2 regions of the Parageobacillus galactosidasius genome follow, and region 2 is predicted to be linked to the other one. Evidence: predicted binding sites of a transcription regulator. Region 2 holds the regulator's gene; the other holds the start of a gene.
What was found. Region 2 encodes CtsR, which represses protease genes until heat stress. Its sites were predicted from a motif close to ATGGTCAATAAAGGTCAAACA; they were not measured.
Positions count from the first base shown of each region.

Region 1: clpB (ATP-dependent chaperone ClpB) is a predicted target of CtsR. The motif match lies at 5,381-5,401, and genes of this name have one in related genera.

Region 1 is NZ_NDYL01000001.1:837,614-845,479, reverse strand. Features, by position in the region: gene fabF (beta-ketoacyl-ACP synthase II) at 1-186, opposite strand, end outside; gene B9L23_RS04485 (beta-ketoacyl-ACP synthase III) at 222-1,154, opposite strand; gene B9L23_RS04480 (hypothetical protein) at 1,327-1,578, shown strand; gene B9L23_RS04475 (alpha/beta hydrolase family protein) at 1,667-2,398, opposite strand; gene B9L23_RS04470 (YjzD family protein) at 2,540-2,722, shown strand; gene clpB (ATP-dependent chaperone ClpB) at 2,773-5,367, opposite strand; gene B9L23_RS04460 (YjzC family protein) at 5,571-5,750, opposite strand; gene argF (ornithine carbamoyltransferase) at 5,869-6,807, opposite strand; gene B9L23_RS04450 (carbamoyl-phosphate synthase (glutamine-hydrolyzing) large subunit) at 6,804-7,866, opposite strand, start outside.
Region 2 is NZ_NDYL01000001.1:96,909-104,774, reverse strand. Features, by position in the region: gene clpC (ATP-dependent protease ATP-binding subunit ClpC) at 1-2,250, opposite strand, end outside; gene mcsB (protein-arginine kinase McsB) at 2,250-3,338, opposite strand; gene mcsA (protein-arginine kinase activator protein McsA) at 3,343-3,891, opposite strand; gene B9L23_RS00505 (CtsR family transcriptional regulator) at 3,905-4,366, opposite strand; rRNA gene rrf (5S ribosomal RNA) at 4,592-4,708, opposite strand; partial or broken gene B9L23_RS00495 (site-specific DNA-methyltransferase) at 5,214-6,317, shown strand; gene B9L23_RS00490 (type III restriction-modification system endonuclease) at 6,321-7,866, shown strand, end outside.

The sequences.
Region 1 (7,866 bases), 740 kb from region 2:
AAAGTCTTCCGGATTGAAATCTTTCACTTCTGCTGCTACTTTCGCCGGGAATTCATCTGGATTGACACGAGTAAGCACCCCTATTCCCGACTTGCCGGCAATAATGTTTTTCCATGTTGTTTCCACATCGTTTCCAAGCGGTGTTACTGCACCAAGACCTGTAACAACGACTCGTCTTTTTTCCATCGCTTCCGTCTCTCCTTTTTATCCGTATTGAGCTGCTAGCGGCCCCAACGTAAAGCGATTGCACCCCACGTTAATCCGCCGCCAAATCCAACCATAATTATGAGATCATCATCTTTGATTTTACCTGCTTCCAATTCTTCGACAATAGAAATCGGAATGGAAGCCGCTGAAGTGTTTCCATATTTTCGAATAGTTGTTGACATTTTCTCCTCCGGCAGTTCAAGACGCTGCCTTGCCGCCTCGACAATGCGAATATTCGCTTGATGTGGAATGAGAAAATCAACGTCGTTTTTCGATAATCCCGCTTTTTCTAAGACGTGAATGCACGATTCACCCATTTGACGAACGGCAAATTTAAACACTTCTCTACCGTTCATTACGATATATTCTTCTTTATATAAATGTTTTCCTCCTGTTCCGTCTGCACCTAATTCAAACGATAAAATACCACGTCCCTCGGAAACAGGCCCCATCACGACCGCACCAGCACCGTCGCCGAATAGCACTGCCGTATTGCGGTCATTCCAATCGATGATTTTGGATAATTTTTCAGCTCCCACTACCAATATATAACGATATGCACCATTGTCAATAAATTGGCTTGCTGTGACCATTCCATAAATAAAACCGGCACATGCCGCGCTAATATCCAATGCTGCTGCTTTTACCGCTCCAAGCCGTTCCTGCAGCATGCAGGCCACAGATGGAAATGCCCTGTCAGGAGTTACCGTTGCTACTAAAATTAAATCAATATCTTGCGGAGAAATTTTTGCGTCCTCGATCGCTTTTTTCGCTGCAAAATATGCCATATCGGAAGTATCCATATCATCAGTGGCTATTCTTCGTTCTTCAATTCCCGTTCTCGTCCGAATCCATTCATCAGACGTATCCATCATCTTTTCCAAATCAAAATTTGTTAACACCTTTTCCGGCAAATACCGACCGATTCCAATAATACCTGCTCCCACACTGAACATCTCCTTTAGTAGTATATAACCAATTATTATTACTTGGTACTAATTTTATCGGAAATAGAAAAAACGCGCAATAGAAATATGTAACACATGTGATTTGTCTAGTCACTTCTTATTTTTTTACATACAGTGCTAATAAAGATAAAGAAAAGGAGGCGGTGTTACGATGGATGATAAAGAGCAGTCAAAACAACCTAGCGAGCAGTTAGATCGTTTTTCCCGTTTAATGTTCGGTCCCTTTCCTCCACGATCTCATCAATCACATGATAATCCAGCTGCTCGTACGGAGTCTTCTTCACAGCAAGACATTGATTTTATGCAGATCATTCAAAATATTGATACGCTGGTCGCTTCGTTTGACCAATTAAAACCATTGATGAGAAAAATTACTTCTTTGGTAGATATGTTTAAAAAATAAGAGGCGTCGTTAGACGGCGCCTCTTTTATTATTAACTCTTAATAACTAACAATAATTCCTCTACCGTTCCGATCGTCAATAGAGGAATTCATGAAAGCTCATTATATTGTTGAAAAAATTGATCGATCGCTTTGCCAAATTGGTACCGTTTTTCCGGCAAACAATAAATCACATGAACGTTATGGTTAGTCGTCCTCATCCATTGCTCATATTTTCGACAATGTAGAGAGGATGGGTAAGGAGTAATTCCTGATAATTGCCATATTTTTATTGGAACTTGATGCGGAACAAGCAGCAGTGAAGGAACCGCTTTTTCGGCATTTGCCTCGTCTATATCGTATGCAAGCGCTATTTCTCTTGCCATTCGCTTATAAAAAAACTTATTTTCCTTTTCATACTCAAGTTGAGCGCGTAAATCTAGACAAGGGCTTAACATCACAATCGCGCGGATTTGCTTTGGCATTGTTTCAAGGAGCTGCAAAGCCACAAGCGCTCCCATTCCTTCCGCAAGAATATAAATACGATTGTTTAATATTTCACTTTTTAATACGTAGTAAATAAGTTGCTTAGCCAAGCGTACGGCTTTAGGGCTTCCCCAATGCCGGCCGTATAAATGAGAGTAAAAAATGGTATAACCATATTCGAGCAACTCGCAAAGAAGATGATGGCGTCCTTTGTGCTCTATCCAAAAACTTGTATGTTCATTAACAAAATGATTCGTATCGCCAATAATAAAGACAGCAAATCCGTTTGGGCGCTCTGGCAAATGAATGATACACCACTGATCGTCGAGCTGAAAAAATCGTTGTTGAATCGTCATTGATATCCACCCTTGCTTTTACGATGCATAATTGTACAATATACAGTATGCGGAATGAAAAAAAAAGTACGGGTATATGCCTAAAAGATCAAGTTGTGGTAAGATAAGAAAAGGAAGCTAGAGAGATTGGGGGGAAGAAGCATGCGGCTTTTTTGGACGTTTTTCTGGACGTTCCTTTTAGTGCAAATGGCTACATACGTCATTGGCTCTATGCAAGGAATTCCATATAATTTTTCAACAGGGGCTTTATTAGGGGCGATCTTTACTATTTTGGTTATTATTGTAGCAAGCTTGATTCCTGATGAACCGATAGAACACCACTAAGAAAAACTAACAACAAGGCTGTCCTAAAATGAAGGACAGCCTTGTTTCTATTATTGGACTTCTACAACAATTTGCCCGTTCCGGTAATCCACTACAACTGTGCTGTAGTCTTTCACACGTCCGGCGACAATTTCTTTTGCAAGCGGTGTTTCAATTTGCTTTTGCATAAATCGTTTTAACGGACGCGCCCCGTAAACCGGGTCAAATCCAGACTCGGCGATATATTCTTTTGCTTTATCTGTCAAAGAAAGCGAAATATGACGGTCGCTAAGCCGTTTCGCTAATTCATTCGCAAACTTTGTCACGATTCCTTTTATTTCATTCATGGTTAACGGCTTAAATAAAACAATGTCGTCGATTCGGTTTAAAAATTCCGGGCGGAAATGAGCGCGCAATTGCTGTAATACTTGCTCACGCGTCTCTTCTTTAATCTCTCCATTTTCCGTAACTCCTTCTAGCAGTAAATGCGACCCGATATTCGATGTCATAATCACAACCGTATTTTTAAAATCAACGGTACGTCCTTGCGAGTCAGTAATACGCCCATCATCCAGCATTTGCAATAAAATATTGAACACTTCTGGATGCGCCTTTTCAATTTCGTCTAACAGGATGACGGAATACGGTTTGCGCCGCACCGCTTCCGTTAGCTGTCCTCCTTCTTCATAGCCGACATAGCCCGGAGGAGCTCCAATCAAGCGAGAAACAGCATGTTTTTCCATATACTCGGACATATCGATGCGGATCATTTGTTCTTCACTGTCAAACAACGCTTGTGCGAGCGTTTTTGCTAGTTCTGTTTTCCCGACTCCTGTCGGTCCTAAAAAGATAAAGGAACCAATCGGACGATTAGGATCTTTAATGCCAGCACGCGCCCGCAACACCGCATCAGCAACAAGTTCAACCGCTTCATCTTGACCGATGACTCGTTCATGCAGCAATTCGTGCAGACGCAATAACTTTTCCCGCTCTCCTTCGACTAATTTCGTTAACGGGATTCCCGTCCATCGCGAAACGATTTCCGCAATTTCTTCCTCTGTTACTTCTTCGCGGAGAAGACGGCCTTCTTGACTATTTTCATTCATTTGTTGTTCAAGCTGCTTTAATTGTTTTTCTAACTGCGGAATGCGGCCGTGACGAAGTTCTGCTGCTTTATTTAAATCGTATTCATTTTCCGCTTCTTCTAATTCCCGCTTTGCTTTTTCCAGCGCTTCGCGAACGTCACGCACGCGCTGGATAGCTTCTTTTTCCTGCTGCCATTGCGCTTTCATACTGTTCGCTTTTTCCCGTAAGTCAGCCAGCTCTTTGGTGAGCGCTTCAAGACGTTCTTTACTCGCTTCGTCTGTTTCTTTTCGCAATGCTGCTTCTTCGATTTCCAATTGCATGACGCGGCGCATCACTTCATCCAGCTCCGATGGCATGGAATCCATTTCGGTACGGATGGTCGCACATGCTTCATCGACTAAGTCAATCGCTTTGTCAGGCAAAAATCGATCCGAAATGTAGCGATCGGCCAATGTCGCCGCCGCAACAAGGGCACGGTCATGAATTTTTACACCGTGATGAACCTCAAACCGCTCTTTTAAGCCGCGCAAAATCGAAATCGTATCTTCCACGCTCGGTTCTTCGACAAGAACTTGCTGGAAGCGCCGTTCGAGTGCCGGATCTTTCTCAATATATTGCCGGTATTCGTCAAGTGTGGTTGCACCGATGCAATGCAGCTCGCCGCGCGCCAACATCGGCTTTAACATGTTGCCCGCATCTATCGCTCCTTCTGCCCTTCCGGCACCGACAATCGTATGCAATTCATCGATAAATAAAATAATTCTCCCTTCGCTTTTCTTTATTTCATTCAATACCGCTTTTAGACGTTCTTCAAATTCGCCGCGAAACTTCGCCCCGGCGACGAGCGAACTCATATCTAAAGCAAAAATCGTCTTATCCTTCAATCCTTCCGGAACATCTTTGCGAACGATGCGTTGCGCCAATCCTTCTACAATTGCCGTTTTCCCAACACCCGGTTCCCCGATAAGCACCGGGTTGTTTTTCGTTTTGCGTGATAAAATGCGAATAACACGGCGAATTTCGCTATCACGACCAATGACAGGATCAATTTTTCCCGCTTTCACTTCAGCGACTAAATCGCGGCCGTATTTTTTTAATGCTTCATATGTAGCTTCTGGATTTGAACTTGTCACGCGCTGATTCCCCCTTATTTCCGTCAATACGTGCAACAATGAAGAACGGTTAATGTTGTAACGATGAAAAAGCCGTCCGATATCATCGGCCTCCGATGTAAAGGCAAGCAGTAAATGCTCAACAGAAATATATTCGTCTTGCATATTTTTTGCTTCTTCTTCCGCTTTTGTCAACAATCGCTGCAGCCGTTGGGACATATAAAGGTTTTCCGCACCAGCCCCAAGCACTTCTGGCTTTTTCTTTAACAACATTTGCAGTTCATGAGTGAATGCGTCTATATTAACTCGAAGCAGTGTGAAGATTCTTCTCGCAAGCCCTTCTTCTTGCTGCAATAATGCGAGCAGCAAGTGTTCGACATCGAGTTGCTGATGATGGCGCCGAATGGCAATCGATTGAGCCTCAAGAAAAGCCTCCTGCACTTTCTCCGTAAACTTATTTGCGTTCATCGACTTTCCCTCTCTTTTGACCTTTTTTGACCTTTAAGTATATTATAGCGGATGCCGACTTTTCTTTTCAAATAGAAAGCCACTCCAATATAGGAATGGCTTTGTAGTGGGGAATATACGGAACCGGGATGACGGCATTTCGCCGTTGCCCACAGGACGTGGGCAGCCTTTAGGCGAAATTGGGCCGCCTCCGCTTTTCTTTATTATGGTTTTCTCTTATATGTCCAGTGGCGATTGTGATTTGATGTTTCCGGGAACGTATCTCCTGCTTTTAGTTTTATTTTTTTTGGATTTTTGACGTTATCACCTGTTTCGCCAATTTCAATATATATACCGTTGTTCGGCGCTTTGTCGCCTGGTTGGAAATGGCGCTGTTGTCCCATTGCAGCATCCCCCCTTATCCGAAGTATATTTTTATCATTCCCGTCTGTTCCTTTGTTCATAACCATACAAATAATGGCTGCATGAAAAAAGCACCGGCATATCTCCGGTGCGATTTCGTCATAATAACGATAGTAAAATCGCCTTCTGTACGTGAAGCCGATTTCCGGCCTGTTGGAAGACAAACGAATTTGGTCCATCAATCACATCGGCTGTTACTTCTTCATCGCGGTGGGCTGGCAAGCAATGAAGAAACATATAATCAGGTTTTGCATGTTTTGCTAATTCGCAATTGACTTGAAACGGTTGAAACACCGCAAGACGCTGCTCGCTTTCTTGTTCTTGCCCCATGCTCGTCCATACGTCTGTATAAATGATGTCCGCGTTGGTGACCGCTTCGACTGGATTATGCGTGACTGCAACATTCGCTCCTGTTTGTTTTCCAATTTGCATTGCCGCATTTACATACTTCTCTTTTGGCTCATAACCAGCCGGGCAAGCGATCACACAGTCCATGCCAACTTTTGCAGCCGCAATCATAAGCGCGTGTGCGACGTTGTTGCCATCACCGACATAGGCAAGTTTCAATCCTTTTAACGTGTTCTTCACTTCATAAATCGTTAATAAGTCAGCCAGCGCTTGACACGGGTGATCATCATCGGTCAGTCCGTTAATAACCGGAATCGTCGCATATTCAGCGAGCTCCTCCAATTTTTGATGAGCGAATGTGCGAATCATAATCGCGTCAACATATTGCGATAATACTCTCGCCGTATCGGCGATCGTTTCTCCTCGTCCAAGCTGCAAATCATTGCTATTTAAATAAAGCGCACTACCACCGAGCTGGGTCATTCCCACCTCAAATGATACTCTCGTGCGGGTGGATGGTTTTTCAAAAATCATCGCTAACGTTTTTCCAACAAGCGGAGTATACAATTGTCCGGCAAGCTGTTTTTGCTTTAATTCCTTGGCAAGTGTCAACAAATAATGAATATCTTCTGTTGAAATGTCCATTAATGTTAAAAAATCTTTTCCTTTTAATGAAACGACTGTTTTCATACAATCACCGCTTTCTCGATTTGTTTTTTCTTTTCAAGCCATTCTTGAATGGATAAAACAGAAAACTTTTTCACACCGACCGCTTGTAAAAAGAGACAGAACGTTTCGATTTCTGTAAACGTCATAATTTGCCGGGACAACGCAAGCATTCTATATTGGCTGTTTCCGTCTTTTTGCAAATCTAAAAACGCTAACGCTTCCTTTCGTTTTATCCATTCGGAAAACGGTATGTCGGAAACAATGATTAATTGTTTTTCCTTTATAATTTGAAGAAGTTCATCGCTTATTTCACCGTTCACATAAATTTCTCGTGCTTTATGTTTTTTTGCTAAATACGAATAAAACGCCTTTGCCGCCGCTTCTTCCATTGTTTTTGCAATGCTGATTCCTTCTCCCGTCGACTTCATTTCTGGTCCAACAAGCGGATCGACTCCCGGCAATTTATATGTCGAAAATACCGGATATTTTAAAACAATATATGGCAAGCTCGCCAAACGCCGCTGTTTTTCGTCAATGACATCGCTTAAACATTTCCCAAGCAATAATTTTGTCGCAATTTGCGCGAGCGGTATGCCTGTTGCCTTGCTGACGATCGGAACGGTCCGGCTTGCGCGCGGGTTCACTTCCAATACGTATACCTGATCGTTGGCAATGACATATTGAATATTCATAATGCCTTTAAATTGTAATTTCTTTACAATTTTTTCGGCGTACGTAATGATTTTGGATTGTTCTTCATCCGTAATCGTTTGCGCTGGCAGCATTGCATAGCTGTCTCCTGAATGTACTCCAGCCTTTTCCACATGTTCGATAATCGTCGGAAGTAAAATATCGTTTCCATCCGCAACAACATCGACTTCTGCTTCTTTTCCGTCTAAATATGCATCGATCAGCACAGGGTACGTAATTATTCGCTGCTCTAGCAGCGCGCATAATTGTTGTTCATTTTTCACAATGAACATTCCTCTGCCGCCAATGACATAAGAAGGACGAAGCAATATCGGATAACCGATTTTTTTGGCGTTCGAAATAAGTTCTTCTTCGTTATTTGCCATCATT
Region 2 (7,866 bases):
TTCAATGGCCGCATCCGTTAACTCTAAATCGATATCTTGTTCTTTTAAGCGTTTTACAAGCTGTTCTGCCATTAGTTTTACAATTTCTTTTAAATGTTGTTTTTCAAGTGAATGGAAGACAATAATTTCATCAATTCGGTTTAAAAACTCCGGACGAAATGCTTTCTTTAACTCGTCCATGACTTTTCCTTTCATGTCTTTATACTTCTGATCTTCATCTTGGATATTAAAGCCGACGTATTTATTCCGCTTTAACGCATCCGCACCGACGTTCGATGTCATAATGATAATCGTATTGCGGAAATCAACCGTTCTTCCTTTCGAATCAGTTAAACGCCCGTCTTCCAACACTTGCAGCAAAATGTTAAATACGTCCGGATGCGCTTTTTCCATCTCATCTAACAACACGACCGAATACGGTTTGCGGCGCACTTTTTCCGTTAGTTGACCGCCTTCCTCGTATCCGACATAGCCAGGAGGCGAACCGATTAAACGAGATGTCGAGTGCTTCTCCATATATTCCGACATATCGATGCGAATAAGTGCGTCTTCATCACCGAACATCGCTTCTGCAAGCGCTCTTGCTAATTCTGTTTTTCCAACACCAGTTGGACCGAGGAAAATGAACGAGCCAATCGGGCGTTTCGGATCTTTTAATCCAGCGCGTGCACGACGAACTGCTTTGGCAACTGCTTTTACTGCTTCATCTTGACCAACGACGCGGGAATGTAAAATTTCTTCTAGTTTCAATAATCGTTCTGTTTCTGTTTGCGCAAGTTTTGACACCGGAATTCCTGTCCAGCTTGATACAACCATCGCAATGTCTTCCACTGTTACTTCAGAGTTTTCCTGACCCTGTTTTTCTTTCCACGCGCGTTTCGTTTCTTCTAATTCTTCACGTAAACGTTGTTCCATATCACGCAAGGAAGCAGCTTTTTCAAATTCTTGGCTTTGTACAGCAGCATCTTTTTCTTTGCGTACTTCCTCAAGTTTTTGCTCAAGCTCCTTTAATTGTGGAGGAGCAGTAAACGAACGAAGGCGAACTTTCGAACAAGCCTCATCGATTAAATCGATTGCTTTATCTGGAAGGAAACGGTCAGTAATATAGCGGTCAGATAATTTTACTGCCTGAATGATTGCTTCATCCGAAATAGATACACGGTGATGCGCTTCATAGCGATCGCGCAATCCTTTTAAAATTTGAATCGATTCTTCTACCGTCGGTTCATCGACGTAAATTGGTTGGAAACGACGTTCTAATGCCGCGTCTTTTTCAATATATTTCCGATACTCATCCAATGTAGTCGCACCAATGCATTGCAACTCCCCACGGGCAAGCGCTGGCTTCAAGATGTTCGATGCGTCAATCGCACCTTCTGCACCACCTGCGCCAATAAGCGTATGGAGCTCATCAATGAAGAGAATGATATTTCCTGCTTGACGAATCTCATCCATCACTTTTTTCAGACGATCTTCAAATTCACCGCGGTATTTTGTACCAGCTACTACCGTTCCCATATCTAACGTCATTACTCGCTTATCGCGGAGTGTTTCTGGAACCTCATTATTTACGATTTGTTGCGCAAGACCTTCAGCAATGGCTGTTTTCCCAACCCCAGGTTCTCCGATTAACACCGGGTTATTTTTTGTACGACGGCTTAACACTTCAATAACGCGCTGAATTTCCTTGCTTCTGCCAATAACAGGGTCTAATCTTCCTTCACGAGCAATCGCCGTTAAATCGCGAGCTAAGCTGTCTAATGTTGGTGTACTTACGTGTGAAGCACCGCCTCCTGAATGACCGGAAACAGACTCATTGCTTCCAAGCAGTTGCAACACTTGTTGGCGCGCTTTATTAAGACTTACTCCCAAATTGTTAAGTACGCGGGCCGCAACTCCTTCACCTTCACGAATAAGACCTAGTAAAATATGTTCTGTTCCTACATAGGAATGGCCAAGCTTTCTCGCTTCATCCATCGATAGTTCAATTACTTTTTTCGCACGCGGCGTATAATGGATCGTATGGGAAACTTCATGGCCGCGACCGATTAACGATTCTACCTCTTTTTGAATTTTTTCTGGCCCAAGCCCTAAAGCCATTAATGCTTTTGCTGCAATTCCTTCCCCCTCGCGAATTAAACCTAATAAAATATGTTCCGTTCCAATGTTATTATGGCCAAGGCGTATTGCTTCCTCTTGAGCTAGCGCCAATACTTTTTGCGCCCGCTCCGTAAATCTTCCAAACATCATTATTCATCACCCTCCATCGCTTTTCTTTCTTCCATTTTTAGACGTTCGCGGATTAGTGCCGCCCGTCGAACATCCCGTTCTTCCGGTCTTAGCACGCCGCCTGCATACTGTTGTAAAAATCCAGGTTGAGTTAAAATCATCAGCTCATTTAAAATATTGCGCGAAATATTTTTAATATATCCTAAGTCAATTCCTAAACGTACATCAGACAAACATTGCGCTGCTTCTTTAGATTCAATAACACGGCTATTTGCTAATATCCCATAAGAACGGAATACTCTGTCTTCTAATTGTATGTTTAAAGTTTTGACTAATGTCTCCCTCGCCATTCTTTCCTGGGCAATTAATTGTTGAACAACGCTTTTCAAATCTTCCACAATATCCTCTTCCGACTTTCCTAATGTAATTTGATTTGAAATTTGGAAAATGTTACCTAACGCCTCACTGCCTTCTCCATATGTTCCGCGTACTACTAATCCTAGTTGGTTGATTGCTGGAATAATGCGGTTTATTTGCTGTGTTAAAACGAGAGCCGGGAGATGCATCATAACAGAAGCGCGCATCCCTGTTCCAACGTTTGTCGGACAGCTTGTTAAATATCCGAGTTTTTCATCAAACGCATAATTGACATGTTCCTCAATCCAATCATCAAGCTCATTAGCCACTTTTAACGCTTCTGTTAATTGAAGACCAGGAAATAAACATTGAATACGAATGTGATCCTCTTCATTAATCATAATGCTTATTTCTTCATTTTCTGAAAGCAAGCACGCCCCAAAAGGAGAATCTTCTGCCAAATGCGGGCTAATTAAATGCTTTTCTACCAATACCCTTTTTTCAATCGGTTGAAGCTCTGACATTTTTAACAATTCAAAACGACCGACAGACGGGTAAAAACGATGAGCAAATGTTTGCTCAAACAATGAAACAATTTGCTGTGCTTCCTCATTGTTAAATACTGTTGGAAACTGAAAATCAACAATGTTTCTTGCTAAACGGATACGGCTGCTTAACACGATATCAGAATCAGGCCCCTCTTGACTCATCCAAGAACTGACCGCCGTATTAAAAAACTTCTCAAACGACATATAACTACATCTCCCCCCCTCGATGTTGATGCAACTGATATTCAAGAGAGCGAATTTGATCACGAACCTCTGCCGCCTTTTCAAATTCTTCTCTCGCCACAAGTTCTTGCAGTTTTTGTTTTAACATAGCAATTTGCTTGCGCAGATGGAGTGTTCCACCTTTTCGTTTCGGTATTTTTCCAGCATGGGTTGTATTTCCGCTATGGAGTCTTTTTAATATTGGTGGTAAATATCTAGCAAATGTGCGGTAACAGTTTGAACAGCCGAAACGGCCTGTTTTTGTAAACTGATGATAAGTCATTGCACACTTCTCGCATTGTAAAATATCGGTGCTTTGGAACGGGCTTGACGTCATTTCTTTCATTGGAGATGAAAAATTAAGCAGGCCAGCTAATAAATTATTAAAGGAAAAGTCATCATTTCCGTAAAACATAAACATATCACTATTCTCTTGAGCGCATTGTTCGCAAAGATGAAATTCGGTTTTTTCGCCGTTTATAATTTTCGTAAAATGCACTGTTGCCGGTCTTTGATTGCATTCCTGACATATCAACTTTATCCCCTCCCTACTTATATTTTAGCGATATCAACATCGCTCTTAGCATGCGTGCTCTCAATTCATCACGTTGGGGCAAATCGATGTATAATACAGAACGGTCCATTACGCTTAGCATAATCTTTGCTTCTCGTTCGGTAATTACTTTTTCCTCGACAAGACGATCAATAATATCTTCCGCATTTGATTGACTAATCCGATGCTGGATTAATTCTAACAGTTGATCAATTAACTGTGCTTCACTTTTTGTTTTCACTTTCATAATGCGGATGTAACCACCGCCACCGCGCTTACTCTCAACAATATATCCTCGCTCTAGCGTAAATCTTGTATTAATAACATAATTAATTTGTGAGGGAACACATTGAAATTTATCAGCAATTTCACTTCTTTTGATTTCCACAATGTCTTTACCGCTCATATTTAATACCTGTTTTAAATATTGCTCAATAATATCAGAAATGTTTGGCACTCTACCTCCTCCTTACAAACCAAGTTGACTTTGACTATATTTGACCTTACTTCTACTATATAGTTTATTATAAAAAAATGCAAGGGTCACTCACAAAAATGGCTAGTCATATGATTTCCTTTTTTTTCGAAAATGAAACATGATTTTAGGTAATAAAAGGAAAGGGTAAGCAAATATAGAAAAAAAGAAGCATGCCTTTCATTAAGGCATGCTTCTTTTTACATTGCCTAGCAACGACCTACTCTTGCAGGGGCGCTGGCCCCAACTACCATCGGCGCTGGAGAGCTTAACTTCCGTGTTCGGGATGGGAACGGGTGTTTCCTCTCCGCTATTGTCACTAGGCAATTATCTCAATTGGACATTTATTATTATATTCCAATCATCACGTTTGTCAAGAGGGATTTCGTTCCCTCAAAACTAGATAACCGTCCGTTTGGAAGAAGCCGTCTTGCGTAGGCGGCCTATGCTTTTCCGTTGTCTAGCTCCGGTGCCTAGCTCTCTTGCGCCAAATAACCTTCTCCCTTGAGGTGCAAGCACCTCTACGGGCGAAGAACATTTTCCTTTTGACGCTAAGCGCTCGCCTCCACTTTTCCGCTTGGTTAAGTCCTCGATCGATTAGTATCCGTCAGCTCCACGTGTCGCCACGCTTCCACCTCGGACCTATCGACCTCGTCATCTTCGAGGGATCTTACTCGCTTGACGCGATGGGAAATCTCATCTTTATGACGCTGCAAAGCAAGATATTCCCATTGATGTGATCAAAAAACAGCTCCGTATCGCGTAAGGGGTACCCTGTTTGTCTCTCTAACCATGGAAATTATTGTAATGAAAAATGCTCATCTACAGTAATTTTAGTAACCCTGATAATGATCCTAGAGGTGAATGGATTAAGGGTGATTTAACAGTAGGAATGACTAAAGAACAAAGACCTAATCAATATTATGATTTGGTTGACCCAAAAACAGGAATTGTTTATAAGCCTAATCCTCAAAGAGTATGGGCTTATGTAAAAGAGTCAATGGATAAATTAATAAAGGAAAATAGAATATATTTTCCGAACAACCCGAAACAGAAACCAATGTATAAAAGGTTTAAAAGTGAATTGAAAGTTGTTGTAAATCCTATTTCTACTTGGATCAACGAAAATTCAAAGTTGGTTGATTCTAATGAAGTCACACAGTTATATTCGGGACTAAATTCAGAGGGCACAAAAGTAATACAAAACTTATTTGAAAACAGAATTTTTGACTACCCTAAACCGATTTCCCTATTAATTTCTATTATTAATCAATGCACTAAAAAAGATGATATTATCCTTGACTTTTTTTCAGGTTCCGCTACAACAGCCCATGCAGTGATGCAATTAAACGCCGAAGACGGAGGAAAACGTAAGTTTATTATGGTCCAGCTGCCTGAGAAGACAGATGAAAAATCAGATGCGTATAAAGCGGGATATGAAAACATTTGTGAAATCGGCAAAGAACGCATCCGCCGCGCGGGCGAGAAAATTGTTCAGGAAACAGGAAAAACGGATTTAGACATCGGTTTTAAAGTGTTTAAGCTCGATTCTTCGAACGTGAAAACATGGGATCCTGATTTTGACAACTTGGAGCAAACCCTTTTCGATTTGCAGGATAACATTAAAGAAGACCGCACGAAAGAAGATTTGTTGTATGAGATTTTACTGAAAATCGGCCTGCCGCTCACCACACCGATTGAAGAAATTGATTATAACGGCAAAACGATTTATAACGTTGCCTATGGTTCCGTGTTAGTATGTTTAGAAGATGACATCGATTTGGATATCGTTCAGGAGATGTTGAAATATCAATCCGAGCATATGCCGCCGAAAGTCATTTTCAAAGAGTCTGGCTTTATTAGCGACGCCGTGAAAACGAACGCGATTCAAACATTGAAAAAGCACGGAATCACGGATGTTAGGAGTGTGTAACCGATGAAGCTGAAGTTTATCGCGGACTTGGATTATCAAAAGCGGGCGATTGATTCCGTTGTGCAAATTTTTAAAGGGCAAGAAATGAGCCAGTCCAACTTCACCGTTTCGTATGGACCAAACGCGGGGATGATTCAAACGGATTTAGGCGTAGGGAATCGTTTAGACCTTACGCCGGAAGAAATTTTAAAAAACGTGCAGGACATTCAAATGAAAAACGGCCTGCCGCGCAGTGAGCGGCTTGATGGCATGCATTTTACCGTTGAAATGGAGACAGGTACGGGGAAGACATATGTCTATTTACGGACGATTTACGAATTGCATAAACATTACGGATTTACGAAATTTGTCATTGTCGTTCCGTCCGTGGCGATTCGCGAAGGGGTGTACAAGTCGCTGCAAATTACGAGAGACCATTTCAATGAACTGTATGACCATACGCCAGTAGAATACTTTATTTACGATTCGCAAAAACTCGATCAAGTCCGTAACTTTGCGACAGCGACAACAATCCAAATCATGATCATTAATATCGACGCGTTCCGAAAAAGCTTTGAAGACCCTGATAAAGAAGATAAAGCGAACGTTATCCACCGTCCGAACGACCGTTTGAATGGCTATCGCCCGATCGAATTTATTCAACAGACAAACCCGATTGTTATTATTGACGAGCCGCAAAGCGTCGATACGACGCCGAAATCAAAAGAAGCGATCGCTTCGCTCAATCCGCTTTGCACGCTGCGCTACTCGGCGACGCATGTGGAAAAATATAATATGGTGTATCGCCTCGATGCAGTCGACGCGTATAATCAAAAACTCGTCAAAAAAATCGAAGTGATGTCTGTTCGTTCTGAACCGTCTTTTAATGTGCCGTACATAAAACTAATCGAGGTAAAGGAAAGAAAAGCGAAGATCGAACTGGACGTCGAATCGCGCGGAAAGGTGAAGCGGACGACGAAAACGGTGAAATACGGAGACGATTTGTACGATATTTCCGGGGAACGAGAATTGTATCGTGGCTATATCGTCGAGCAGATTGATTGGACGGAAGGAAACGAAGCGATTGAAGTAAATGGCTATCGTCTGCGGGTCGGTGATGCGATCGGCGATTTGGACGATGATGCGATAAAGCGGTATCAAATCCGCAAAACGATCGAAGAGCATTTGAACAAAGAGCTGCAGCTTCGCCCGCGCGGAATTAAAGTGTTAAGCCTTTTCTTTATCGACAAAGTCGCCCATTACCGTGATTATGATAAAGATGGCAATCCGATTAAAGGAAAATATGCGGTGATGTTTGAGGAAGAATATAAGGATTTGATCCAAAAACCGAAATACCGACAGCTTTGGGATGATCCAGGCATTGATAAGGACGTGGAAAAAGCGCACAACGGGTATTTCGCACAAGATAAAAAGGGGCGTCTGAAAGATACAAAAGGAAATACAGAAGCGGACACCGATGTGTACAACCTTATTATGAAAGACAAAGAACGGCTGCTTAGCCTCAATGAGCCGCTTCGCTTCATTTTCTCCCATTCGGCGCTTCGTGAAG